Regions from separate parts of the Streptomyces sp. NPDC088794 genome, predicted to be linked through region 3. Evidence: predicted binding sites of a transcription regulator. Region 3 holds the regulator's gene; each other region holds the start of a gene.
What was found. The regulator HrcA, encoded in region 3, represses chaperone genes, less so after heat shock. The targets are predictions, from matches to a motif close to TTNGCACTCNGNNNNNCNGAGTGCNAA.
Positions count from the first base shown of each region.

Region 1: a site for HrcA is predicted at 2,249-2,275, ahead of groL (chaperonin GroEL). Genes of this name have one in related genera too.
Region 2: a site for HrcA is predicted at 1,707-1,733, ahead of groES (co-chaperone GroES). Genes of this name have one in related genera too.

Region 1 is NZ_JBIVKB010000004.1:164,079-168,522, reverse strand. It holds gene ACIP6U_RS13275 (NADH:flavin oxidoreductase) at 1-263, opposite strand, end outside; gene groL (chaperonin GroEL) at 464-2,086, opposite strand; gene ACIP6U_RS13265 (cold-shock protein) at 2,440-2,643, opposite strand; gene ACIP6U_RS13260 (MoaD/ThiS family protein) at 3,094-3,369, opposite strand; gene thrC (threonine synthase) at 3,462-4,444, opposite strand, start outside.
Region 2 is NZ_JBIVKB010000002.1:584,110-588,553, forward strand. It holds gene groL (chaperonin GroEL) at 1-1,131, opposite strand, end outside; gene groES (co-chaperone GroES) at 1,254-1,562, opposite strand; gene ACIP6U_RS07205 (polysaccharide deacetylase family protein) at 1,828-2,649, opposite strand; gene ACIP6U_RS07210 (polysaccharide deacetylase family protein) at 2,646-3,605, opposite strand; gene ACIP6U_RS07215 (methyltransferase domain-containing protein) at 3,696-4,444, shown strand, end outside.
Region 3 is NZ_JBIVKB010000008.1:110,869-115,312, forward strand. It holds gene dnaJ (molecular chaperone DnaJ) at 238-1,371, opposite strand; gene hrcA (heat-inducible transcriptional repressor HrcA) at 1,372-2,388, opposite strand; gene ACIP6U_RS23210 (MBL fold metallo-hydrolase) at 2,538-3,272, shown strand; gene ACIP6U_RS23215 (DUF3097 domain-containing protein) at 3,340-4,146, shown strand; gene hemW (radical SAM family heme chaperone HemW) at 4,167-4,444, opposite strand, start outside.

The DNA of each region.
Region 1 (4,444 bases), on a different contig from region 3:
AACCGCGGGATGCGGTCGCTCTGCCCGGCCGACTCGTGTCCGACGTACGTGCCCTCGGTGACGACGAGACCGACGCCCGCTCCGGCGCGGCGCGCGTAGTACGAGGCCACGTTCTCGCCGGGGATGCCGCCCGGGGAGAACTGGCGGGTCATCGGGGCCATCACGATGCGGTTGGGGACCGTCAGGCCGCCCAGGGTGATCGGGCGGGAGAGGATCTCGGCTGCGCGGGAGGGGGAGCCGGCGGGAAAGGCGGTGGCGGTCACGTGGGGGAACTCCTTGAGGTACCGGATGGTATGTGCGCGCGCATTGAACGTCGGTCAATGTTCAACACCCGCGCCGGCGATCTCATTCCGCCCCACCGACACCTCGCCCTGTGATCCCGGACACGCCGAAGGGCGGCACCCCCTGTCGGAACAGGAAGTGCCGCCCTCCGTAAGGACGTTGATCAACCGGAACCGGTCGATCAGAAGTCCATGTCACCGCCCGGCATGCCGCCGCCGGCCGGCGCGGCGGCCTTCTCCGGCTTGTCGGCGATGACGGCCTCGGTGGTGAGGAACAGCGCGGCGATGGACGCGGCGTTCTGCAGAGCGGAACGCGTGACCTTCGCCGGGTCGATGATGCCCTCGGCGATCATGTCGACGTACTCGCCGGTGGCCGCGTTCAGACCCCAACCCACGGTCAGGTTGCGGACCTTCTCGACCACGACGCCGCCCTCGAGACCACCGTTGACGGCGATCTGCTTGAGCGGGGCCTCCAGGGCGAGCTTCACGGCGTTGGCGCCGGTCGCCTCGTCACCCGTCAGCTCCAGCTTCTCGAACACCGCGGAGGCCTGCAGCAGGGCCACGCCACCACCGGCGACGATGCCCTCCTCGACGGCCGCCTTGGCGTTGCGCACGGCGTCCTCGATGCGGTGCTTGCGCTCCTTGAGCTCCACCTCGGTCGCGGCACCGGCCTTGATGACGGCGACGCCACCGGCGAGCTTCGCCAGGCGCTCCTGGAGCTTCTCGCGGTCGTAGTCCGAGTCGCTGTTCTCGATCTCGGCGCGGATCTGGTTGACCCGGCCGCCGACCTGGTCCGAGGACCCGGCGCCGTCGACGATGGTGGTCTCGTCCTTGGTGATGACGACCTTGCGGGCGCGGCCCAGGAGGTCCAGGGACGCGTTCTCCAGCTTGAGGCCGACCTCCTCGGAGATGACCTCGCCGCCCGTGAGGATGGCGATGTCGCCGAGCATGGCCTTGCGACGGTCACCGAAGCCCGGGGCCTTGACGGCGACGGACTTGAAGGTGCCACGGATCTTGTTGACGACCAGGGTCGACAGGGCCTCGCCCTCGACGTCCTCGGCGATGATCAGCAGCGGCTTGCCCGACTGCATGACCTTCTCCAGGAGCGGGAGCAGGTCCTTGACGGAGCCGATCTTGGAGTTGGCGATCAGGATGTAGGGGTCGTCGAGCGACGCCTCCATCCGCTCCATGTCGGTGGCGAAGTACGCCGAGATGTAGCCCTTGTCGAAGCGCATACCCTCGGTGAGCTCCAGCTCCAGACCGAAGGTCTGGGACTCCTCGACGGTGATGACGCCTTCCTTGCCGACCTTGTCCATCGCCTCGGCGATGAGCTCGCCGATCTGGGTGTCGGCGGCGGAGATGGAGGCCGTGGAGGCGATCTGCTCCTTGGTCTCGACATCCTTGGCCTGCTCGAGCAGGGCACCGGAGACGGCCTCGACGGCCTTCTCGATACCGCGCTTGAGGGCCATCGGGTTGGCGCCGGCGGCTACGTTGCGCAGACCCTCCTTGACGAGGGCCTGGGCGAGCACGGTCGCGGTGGTCGTACCGTCACCGGCGACGTCGTCCGTCTTCTTGGCGACTTCCTTGACCAGCTCGGCGCCGATCTTCTCGTACGGGTCCTCGAGCTCGATCTCCTTGGCGATGGAGACACCATCGTTGGTGATCGTGGGGGCGCCCCACTTCTTCTCGAGGACGACGTTGCGGCCCTTGGGGCCGAGCGTCACCTTCACGGCGTCCGCGAGCTGGTTCATGCCGCGCTCGAGGCCGCGCCGCGCCTCCTCGTCGAACGCGATGATCTTGGCCATGTGAAGTGGTCCCTCCAGGACTGGGGGTGATTCCTTCGGACCGCGCCCGCGCCCGCGACGGACGGCTCGCATGCCCCGTGGTTCCTTGCCCCACCTGGCCTGCGGGCCTCACCGACCCGGTCCTTCTTGTCACTCTCACCTTCAGAGTGCTAACGCCAATGATTAGCACTCGCCCCCGTAGAGTGCAAGGTGCGCCCGCGAAGCGGGCTCGTTGAGGGGTGGTGGTCGGGCGCCGGGCGGGCGCAAGCGGCTCTCGGGATCGGGCAGGCGGCCGGGGCACCGTCGAGGGCACGCGCAGACACGGCGAGGGGCCCGCACCCTGCCGGATGCGGACCCCTCGCCATGTGAAATGTTCAGGCGGTGACGCGAACCATGTCGGCCTGCGGGCCCTTCTGACCCTGCGAGATCTCGAACTCGACCCGCTGGCCCTCTTCCAGGGTGCGGTAGCCGTCCATCTGAATGGCGCTGTAATGGACGAAGACGTCCGCACCACCGTCGACCGCGATGAAGCCGTACCCCTTCTCCGCGTTGAACCACTTGACGGTGCCCTGAGCCATGCCTAACTCCCCTATTACTGGCCCTTGCACAGATCCACACTTCGCGGATCCGGGTCAGACCTCACCCCCCACGGATTGGGGGCGTGCGCCGGAACGCGTCGACCGCGGCCGAATGTATCCGTCCAACTGCCGTCTGCAACAGGTCAATCCGACGAGAATTCCGGGCACGACCGGTCGGGAATCTGGCGAGAATTCATTAGAATTCAGGGCAAGTCGGGCCCCATAAAAGGCGCAAAACACACAAAAAACCTGCTTACTTTGGCTACTTCTTGTCGCCCGTGCAGCAGGTTTCCGGGGAGGCCGACCCGTGGATCGGCGGCGCGTTCCCCAACTGTACCTCGCTCAACCCCACTGAATTGCCCCCTCCGCTTCTCTCACGGAGGGGGCAATCGGATGAACTCTTCGTAATCGCTGTTACCGAAGGTAATTATCGGCCGCGATCAACCACGTTCAGCCACCGGCGACGGCGGGGATGATCGAGACACCGGCCCCGTCCGGGGTGACCGTCTCGAGCCCCTGCTCGAACCGCACGTCGTCGTCGTTCACGTACACATTGACGAACCGCCGCAGCTTGCCCTGGTCGTCCAGCACGCGCGCGGCGATACCGGCGTGGTTCTTCTCCAGATCGGCGATGACCTCGCCGAGGGTGGCCCCTTCGGCCGCGACCTCGGCCGCGCCGCCGGTGTAGGGCCGCAGGATGGTCGGGATACGGACGGAAACGCTCATGCTGATGACCTCCGGTCAGGGACAGCGCCCCGTAAGGGGCGCGGGGAACTGCGCGACCAGCCCCCGCGGTCCGCAGACGAACAACTACCTACTTACGCCAGCCCTGCCTCACGGAACGAATCGAGGCTGGGCCGAATCGTCGCGGTCAAGCCCGTACCGGCCACCGCGTCCAACGTCTTCAGACCATCACCGGTGTTCAAGACCACCGTGGTCTTCGTCGGGTCCAGGAGACCGTTCTCGATCAGCTTCTTCGCGACGCCGACGGTCACGCCACCGGCGGTCTCCGCGAAGATGCCCTCGGTCCGCGCCAACAACTTGATCGCGTCGACCACCTGCTCGTCGTTCACGTCCTCCACCGCACCGCCCGTCCGGCGCGCGATGTCGAGCACGTACGGACCGTCCGCCGGGTTGCCGATGGCCAGCGACTTGGCGATGGTGTTCGGCTTCTGGGGGCGGACCACGTCGTGACCGGCCTTGTAGGCGACGGACACCGGCGAGCACCCCTCGGCCTGGGCGCCGAAGATCTTGTACGGCTTGTCCTCGACGAGCCCGAGCTTGATCAGCTCCTGGAGCCCCTTGTCGATCTTCGTGAGCTGCGAGCCGGAGGCGATCGGCACGACCAGCTGATCGGGCAGCTGCCAGCCGAGCTGCTCGCAGATCTCGTACGCCAGGGTCTTGGAGCCCTCCGCGTAGTACGGCCGCAGGTTGACGTTGACGAAGCCCCAGCCCTCGCCGGCCGGGTCGCCGATCAGCTCGGAGCAGAAACGGTTCACGTCGTCGTAGTTGCCCTCGATACCGACGAGCTCGCCGCCGTAGATCGCGGCCATGACGACCTTGCCCTGCTCCAGGTCGTGCGGGATGAACACGCACGAGCGGAAACCGGCGCGCGCGGCGGCGGCGCCGACCGCGCCCGCGAGGTTGCCGGTGGAGGAGCAGGAGAGGGTGGTGAAGTTGAACGCGCGCGCGGCCTCGATGGCCTGGGCGACGACCCGGTCCTTGAAGGAGTGCGTCGGGTTGCCGGAGTCGTCCTTCACGAAGAGCTTGCCGGCGTCGACACCCAACTCGCGCGCGAGGT
Region 2 (4,444 bases), on a different contig from region 3:
GCACACGCCGCCGGCCAGCTTCGCGAGGCGCTCCTGGAGCTTCTCGCGGTCCCAGTCGGAGTCGGTGTTCTCGATCTCGGCCTTGATCTGGGCGACACGGCCGGTGACCGCGCCGGAGTCGCCGGCCCCGTCGACGACCGTGGTGTCGTCCTTGGTGACCGTGACGCGGCGGGCGGAGCCGAGCACGTCCAGGTTGACCTGGTCGAGCTTGAGGCCGACCTCCTCGGAGACGACCGTGGCGCCGGTGAGGATCGCCAGGTCCTCCAGCATCGCCTTGCGGCGGTCGCCGAAGCCGGGGGCCTTGACCGCGACCGCGTTGAAGGTGCCGCGGATCTTGTTGACGACCAGGGTCGACAGGGCCTCGCCCTCGACGTCCTCGGCGATGATCAGCAGCGGCTTGGAGGAGTTGGCCTGGATGACCTTCTCCAGCAGCGGCAGCAGGTCGGCGATGGCGCCGATCTTGCCCTGCGTGATGAGGATGTAGGGCTCGTCGAGGACAGCCTCCATGCGCTCCTGGTCCGTGACGAAGTACGGCGACAGGTAGCCCTTGTCGAAGGCCATGCCCTCGGTGAAGTCCAGCTCCAGACCGAAGGTGTTGGACTCCTCGACGGTGATGACACCGTCCTTGCCGACCTTGTCCATCGCCTCGGCGATGAGCTCGCCGACCTGGCTGTCCTGCGCGGACAGACCGGCGACGGCCGCGATGTCGGCTTTGTCGTCGATCGGGCGCGCGGTGGCGAGCAGCTCCTCGGAGACGGCGGCGACGGCCGCGTCGATGCCCTTCTTCAGGGCGGCCGGGGAGGCGCCGGCGGCGACGTTGCGCAGGCCCTCGCGGACGAGCGCCTGGGCCAGCACGGTGGCGGTGGTCGTACCGTCACCCGCGATGTCGTTGGTCTTGGTCGCCACCTCCTTCACCAGCTGGGCGCCGAGGTTCTCGTACGGGTCGTCGAGCTCGACCTCGCGGGCGATGGTGACACCGTCGTTGGTGATGGTGGGTGCGCCGAACTTCTTGTCGATGACGACGTTGCGGCCCTTGGGGCCGATCGTCACCTTGACCGTGTCGGCAAGCTTGTTGACGCCGCGCTCGAGGGCGCGACGGGCGTCCTCGTCGAACTTCAGGATCTTCGCCATGGGAGCGGTTCAGCCCTCTCGGAAAACGTGGGTGAAACGAACCACGCCCCCGACGCCCGGCTTCATAAGGTCGCGGGGGCCAGGGGCGCAGCTCACTGCAAAACTGGGTGAAGCGAAGTGAATTACTTCTCGATGATCGCGAGAACGTCGCGAGCCGAGAGGACGAGGTACTCCTCGCCGCTGTACTTCACTTCGGTGCCGCCGTACTTGCTGTACAGCACGATGTCGCCGGTCTTGACGTCGAGCGGCAGGCGCTCGCCGTTCTCGAAGCGGCCCGGGCCCACAGCGAGGACGACGCCCTCCTGGGGCTTCTCCTTCGCGGTGTCCGGGATGACCAGGCCAGAGGCCGTGGTCTGCTCGGCGTCGAGCGGCTGGACCACAATGCGGTCCTCAAGCGGCTTGATGGCAACCTTGGAGCTGGCGGTCGTCACGATCCGACCTCCCCCTTCGGAGATCTCACGGGGTTAACTGTCTGAGGTGGCGACCAGGTGGATCCGTCGTCGCGGGTGCCGGACCTGCCCGTCGCTATTGGCACTCCCCAGTGGCGAGTGCCAGAACCGAGACTATGACCGCGATTAGCACTCGGTCAAGCGGAGTGCCAATGCCTACGGCGTTTCGGCGGGGTTCATCGGCCTGGACGGCCTTGTCCTCAAACGCCGGACGGGCTGAAATCACGACCGGCATCGAGACCTCGCCCTAGACGTAATCCTCCAGCCGTCCCACCGTAAGTCCCGCCTTCTCCGCCTCCCGCAGTACCCCTACCGTCCGTTCCCGCAGGGTCAGGCCCGCTGTCTCGTCCGAGGGGATCGACACGATGTCGCCCGGCCGCAGCCGCCGCGCCCCGCCGTCGTATGTCAGCGCGCCGTCGTCTGCCGCCGCGGCCCGCCACAGCACCACCGCCGACACCCCGCAGTCCCCCGCCGCCCGCAGCGTCGTCGTGTCGTACGTGCCGTAGGGCGGGCGGAACAGGCGGGGGCGGAGGCCGAAGCGGGCGCGGAGTTTGTCCTGCTGGCCGCAGATCTCGGCGCGCTGGCCGAGGTAGGGCAGGCCGCGCAGGGCGGCGTGGTCGAGAGTGTGGTTCTGGATGCTCGCGCCGACCGACTGGAGCCGCGCGAAGTGGCCGTAGCCCGGTCCCACCACGCTGTCGGTGAGGAACATGCTGACGGGCAGCCGGAGTTCGCGGACCATGTCGACGAAGCGCGGGTCCTGCTCGGCGCCGTCGTCGTACGTGAGGAAGACCACCTTGTCGCGGGTGGGGACATGGGAGAGGACCGGAGGCAGCCCCGGACCTGCCGAGCGGGCGGCCGGGAGTCGGACGGCCCGCGGGGCCGGGGCGAGGGGGGCGGTCAGGCCCCAGCGGCGGTACGGCGGCTGCGCGGCGCCGGCCGGCCCGTGCGGGCGTACCCGCTGGGCCGCCTTCCTGCCCAGCCGCTCGATCGGGTCGACGGACTGGGCGCAGCCGGCGAGCAGCGCGGCCGCGAGGACGCCGGCCAGCAGGCCCCGGCCCCGCGTTTTCACAGGTAGTCCTCCAGCCGGGCCACCGCGTAGCCCTGGGCCGTGACCTTGTCGAGGAAGCGGCGGACCATGTCGGGCATGGTGCCCTTCCAGTCCTCGCGGCCCCGGAAGTGGCTGAGCACGATGTCGCCGGGGTGCAGGTCCCGGTCCCACTCGCGGTACTCCCAGTGGTCGACGAAGACCTCCTCGTCCCAGATCGGCGCGTACTTGATGCCGCAGTCCTTGGCGGCGCGCAGGGTGTCCTGGTTGTAGTTGCCGAAGGGCGGGCGGAAGAGGGTGGGGCGCTTGCCGTACCGCTTCTCGATCACGTCCTGCATGCCGCAGATCTCGTGCTTCTGGCGGCGGTAGGACAGGGCCGGCAGGTAGGGGTGGTGGAGGGTGTGGTTGTTCAGGACGACGCCCCGGTCCTGCATCTTCTTGAAGTACGGGTAGTCGTCCTTGATCAGGTAGTCGCTGAGGAAGGCCGTGTACGGGATCTTCAGGTCGCTCATCATCCGCAGGAACGCCGGGTCCTTCTCGGCGCCGTCGTCGATGGTGAGGAAGACGACCTTCTCCTTGGTGGGGATCGTGGTGAAGACCGGCGGGAGGTTCAACTCCTCCTGGTCGTCCACCTCGAAGCCCTTGCGGGCGGTGATCTCCGGCTTGTGCGCGGGGGCGGCGGGCGCGGTCAGCGGGACCGTCCGCAGGCCCCAGCGCTTCGCGGCGGCGACCCGGGCGGCATGGGCGGCACGCAGTCGCGTGGCGTACGCGTCGAGGGCACGGGCGGGTGCCGCCTTGAGCACCTGCTGGCCCGGCGCCGGCCGCACCGCATGCCCGTGCCCGCGCCCAGCCCCACCGTCCGGGCCGCCGTCCTGCGCACAGCCGGCGGCGAGGGCGGCGACGGCGAGCACGGCGATTCCGCCACGGACCCGCCGACCCCAGAACGACCCATTTTTGTCATTTTGTACGACTGCTCGCATGGTGCCGGATCCTCGCAGGCCAGGCCCCTGCTCCCGGCCCGACACCGCGGCCGGCGGCACACCATCCACCGACTGGCCCACAATGACCCGGTGAACGACCTCGCCCTCCTCCTCACCCCGCAAGGCCGCGCCCTCCTCCACGAGGTCCGCGACACGGCCCCGGCCGACGAACTGACCGTCGCCACCCGGCTGCGCCGCGAGCACCCCGCCGAACTGGTGTCGGCGGCGCTCGGCCAGGCCCGGCTGCGGCAGCGGGCGGTGGCGAAGTTCGGGGCGCAGGACGCGGCGCGGATGTTCTTCACGCCGAACGGCGTCGAGCAGTCGACGCGGGCGAGCGTGGCGACGTACCGGGCGCGGCGGCTGAAGGCGCAGGGGGTGACGTCGCTGGCCGACCTGTGCTGCGGGATCGGTGGGGACGCGATCGCGCTGGCGCAGGCCGGGATCCGGGTGCTCGCCGTGGACCGGGACCCGCTGACGGCGGCCGTGGCCCGCGAGAACGCGGCGGCGCTGGGTCTCGCCGAGCTGATCGAGGTGCGAGAGGCCGACGTCACCGACGTGGACACGGCGGGCTGGGACGCCGTCTTCGTCGACCCCGCCCGGCGCGGCGGACGCGGCCGGATCTTCGACCCGGAGGCCTACTCGCCGCCCCTGTCCTGGGCGATCGAGGCCGCGCACAAGGCGCCCCGCGCCGCGCTGAAGGTCGCCCCCGGCATCCCGCACGAGGCGGTGCCCGGCGCGGCCGAGGCCGAGTGGATCTCGGACGGCGGGGACGTGAAGGAAGCGGTGCTGTGGTTCGGAACCGAGCCGGGCGCGATGCGCGCGACCCTGCTGCCGGGCCC
Region 3 (4,444 bases):
CCGAACAAGTCCGAATCGGCCTTCGGCAGGGCATAGGCCTACGGCATCTCACGGCACCGGCGGGATGTCGATGGCCATTTCCCGCCGGTACGGAGTCCGGGGGCGGCAGCCCCCGGCAACCCGTCACCGACCGTTGAACGCGTCCTTCAGGCGAGAGAACAACCCTTGCTGCCCCGGCTGACTGTGCCTGCCCGGGGGACAACCCCCGGACCCCCGGCAGCCCGCCCGCAGGTCACGTCAGCGACCGTTGAAGGCGTCCTTCAGGCGAGAGAACAACCCTTGCTGCCCCGGCTGGAACTGCCCCGTCGGGCGCTCCTCGCCGCGCAGTTGGGCCAGTTCGCGCAGCAGGCGTTCCTGCTCCGGGTCCAGCTTGCTCGGGGTCATGACCTCGACGTGCACGATGAGGTCGCCCCGGCCGCCGCCGCGCAGATGCGTGACGCCGCGGCCGTGCAGCGGGATCGACTGGCCGGACTGGGTGCCGGGCCTGATGTCGACCTCCTCCAGACCGTCCAGCGTCTCCAGCGGCACCTTCGTGCCGAGGGAGGCCGCGGTCATCGGGAGGGTCACCGTGCAGTGCAGGTCGTCACCGCGCCGCTGGAACATCGCGTGCGGCAGCTCGTGGATCTCCACGTACAGGTCACCGGCGGGGCCGCCGCCGGGGCCGACCTCGCCCTCGCCCGCGAGCTGGATCCGGGTGCCGTTGTCGACGCCGGCCGGGATCTTGACCGTCAGCGTGCGACGCGAGCGGATCCGGCCGTCGCCCGCGCACTCCGGGCAGGGGGTCGGTACGACCGTGCCGAAGCCCTGGCACTGGGGGCAGGGGCGGGAGGTCATGACCTGGCCGAGGAAGGACCGGGTGACCTGGGACACCTCGCCGCGACCGCGGCACATGTCACAGGTCTGGGCCGAGGTCCCCGGCGCCGCGCCCTCACCGTTGCAGGTGGTGCAGACGATCGCCGTGTCGACCTGGATGTCCTTCGTGGTGCCGAAGGCCGCCTCGTCCAGCTCGATGTCCAGCCGGATCATGGCGTCCTGGCCCCGGCGGGTCCGCGAGCGCGGGCCGCGCTGCGAGGCCGTGCCGAAGAACGCGTCCATGATGTCCGAGAAGTTCCCGAAGCCGCCCGCGCCGAAGCCGCCGGCACCGCCGCCGGCCTGCGAGAGCGGGTCGCCGCCGAGGTCGTAGACCTGCTTCTTCTGCGGGTCCGACAACACCTCGTAGGCGGCGTTGATCTCCTTGAACCGCTCCTGGGTCTTCGGATCCGGGTTGACGTCCGGGTGCAGCTCGCGCGCGAGCCGACGGAACGCCTTCTTGATCTCATCCTGCGACGCGTCGCGGCGCACGCCGAGAACGGCGTAGTAGTCCGTGGCCACTTACGACTCCGCCAGGATCTGTCCGACGTACCGTGCCACTGCGCGTACCGCTCCCATCGTTCCCGGGTAATCCATGCGGGTCGGTCCGACCACGCCGAGCTTGGCGACTGCCTCGCCGCCCGAACCGTAGCCCACCGACACCACGGAAGTGGAGTTGAGTCCCTCGTAGGCGTTCTCGTGACCGATGCGTACGGTCATGCCCGAATCCCCTGCCTCGCCAAGCAACTTGAGGAGTACGACATGTTCCTCCAAGGCCTCCAGAACGGGGCGGATGGTGAGGGGGAAGTCATGTCCGAAACGGGTGAGATTGGCCGTTCCGCCGATCACCAGCCGCTCCTCGTTCTCCTCGACGAGTGTCTCCAGGAGGGTGGAGAGCACCGTCGAGACCGTGCCGCGGTCCTCGACGTCGAAGGCGTCGGGGAGGTCCTCCACGAGCCGGGGGACGTCGGAGAACCGGCGGCCCGCGACCGTGCTGTTGAGCCGCGCCCGCAGATCCGCGAGCGAGGTCTCCCCGAAGGGCGCCGGGCAGTCCACCATGCGCTGCTCGACCCGGCCCGTGTCCGTGATCAGCACCAGCATCAGCCGGGCCGGAGCCAGTGCGAGCAGCTCCACGTGGCGCACGGTCGAGCGGGTCAGCGAGGGGTACTGCACGACGGCGACCTGCCGGGTGAGCTGCGCGAGCAGCCGTACCGTGCGGGCCACGACGTCGTCGAGGTCGACGGCGCCGTCCAGGAAGTTCTGGATGGCGCGCCGCTCGGGGCCGCTCATCGGCTTGACGCCGGCGAGCTTGTCGACGAACAGCCGGTAGCCCTTGTCGGTGGGGATGCGCCCGGCGCTGGTGTGCGGCTGGGCGATGAAGCCCTCGTCCTCCAGGGCCGCCATGTCGTTGCGCACCGTCGCCGGGGAGACGCCGAGGTTGTGCCGCTCGGTGAGGGCCTTCGACCCGACCGGCTCCTCGGTGCCGACATAGTCCTGGACGATGGCGCGCAGCACCTGGAGCCGTCGTTCACTCAACATCGCGCACACCTCCCGAACTCGTCCCCTGGGCGCTTCGCCTGGCACTCTGTCCAGCCGAGTGCCAGCATTCCCCGGCCAGTGTACGGCGGAGGGGTACTCCCCGGGCAAGGACGGCCTGCGGAGCGACCCCGTAGAGCTAGCGTCGCCGTATGACGGTGACTTGGGAAGAGCTGGGGTGGGAGCGGCTGGCGCAGGGAGTCGGCCGGTGCCGCCTGCCCGGCTGGGACTGCACGGCGGGGCTGGTCGTCGGGGACGGCACGGCGCTCGTGATCGACTCGGGGTCGAGCCTGGCGGAGGGCGCGCTGCTGCGGACGCGCGCGCAGGCGCTCGCCGGCCACCGTGTGACCCATCTCGCGCTCACGCACCCGCATTTCGACCATGTCTTCGGGGCGGCGGCGTTCGCGGGCGCGGAGGTCCTCGGCGTCGTGGGCCTGGACGTGATGTCCGTCCACGCGCGCGAGGAGCTGCGGGCGGACGCGGTGCGCAACGGGCTGGACGAGCGGGCGGCGACCGAGGCCGCGGACACGCTCGTCGCGCCGCGCCACCAGGTCTCCGGCGAGTGGACGCTCGACCTGGGCGACGGCCGCCAGGTCCTGCTGGCGAACGTCGGCCCGGGCCACACCGCCCACGACCTCGCGGTCCTCGTCCCTGCCCTGCCCGACTCCCCCGCGGTGGTGTTCTGCGGCGACCTGGTCGAGGAGTCCGGCGAACCCCAGGCGGGCCCCGACGCCGTACCGTCCCACTGGCCCGCCGCCCTCGACCGCCTCCTCGACCTCGGCGGCGAGGACGCGCTGTACGTGCCGGGGCACGGGGCGGTGGTGGACGCGGGGTTCGTGCGGGGGCAGCGGGACGAGCTGGCGGCACGCTTCGGCGTCTCACCATGAGGTCGGCCACGGCGTGTCGCCGCCATCTGTACGGCGTCACCGCGGCGCTTCTCCTATCGTCATCCGAATGCGCCAGTACTCCGCCGATCTGACCCCGCCGTGGAAGAAGCCGAAGCCCGTCCCCGAGGTCGCGGCGGAGGCCGGACTGGTCGTGGAGGAGCCCGGCACCGGTTTCTGCGGCGCGGTGATCCGCTGCGAGGCGGGCACGGTGACCCTGGAGGACCGCTTCGGCAAGCACCGGGTCTTCCCGCTGGAGCCGCGCGGGTTCCTCCTGGAGGGCCGCGTGGTGACCCTCGTACGCCCCGCCTCGGGCCCCGCCCGTCCCTCCCGCACGGCATCCGGTTCGGTCGCCGTGCCGGGCGCACGCGCGCGTGTGGCGCGTGCCGGGCGCATCTACGTCGAGGGGCGGCACGACGCGGAACTGGTCGAGCGGGTGTGGGGCGACGACCTGCGCGTGGAGGGCGTGGTCGTGGAGTACCTGGAGGGCGTGGACGATCTGCCCGCCATCGTGGACGAGTTCGGCCCGGGACCCGACGCCCGGCTCGGCATCCTGGTGGACCACCTGGTGCCCGGCACCAAGGAGTGGCGGATCGCCCAGGCGGTGACGAGCGAGCACGCCCTGGTCGTCGGCCACCCGTACATCGACATCTGGGAGGCCGTGAAACCGTCCTCCCTCGGCATCGAGGCGTGGCCCCGGATCCCGCACGGCCAGGACTGGAAGACGGGCGTGTGCCGAGCCCTCGGCTGGCCGGAAAACACCGGTGCGGCCTGGCAGGCGATCCTGGGCCGGGTGCGGTCGTACAAGGACCTGGAGCCGGAGCTGCTGGGACGCGTGGAGGAACTGATCGACTTCGTCACGGCACCCGGCGACTGAGCGCCGAGCACCCCGACGGTTCAGTCCACCAGGTCCCGCACCACCGCGTCCGCCAACAGCCGCCCCCGCAGCGTCAGCACCGCCCGCTCCTGCGCGTACGGGCCCTCCTGGAGCAGTCCGTCCGCGAGCGCCCGGTGTGCGGCCTTCAGGCCCTGCTCGTGCAGCAGCGACAGCGGTACGCCCTCGCGCAGGCGCAGTTCCAGCAGGATGCGCTCCACGCGCCGGTCCTCGTCCGAGAGGAGCTCGCGGCCCGCGCCCGGCGATCGTCCCGCCGCCAGGGCCGCCGCGTACGCGCCCG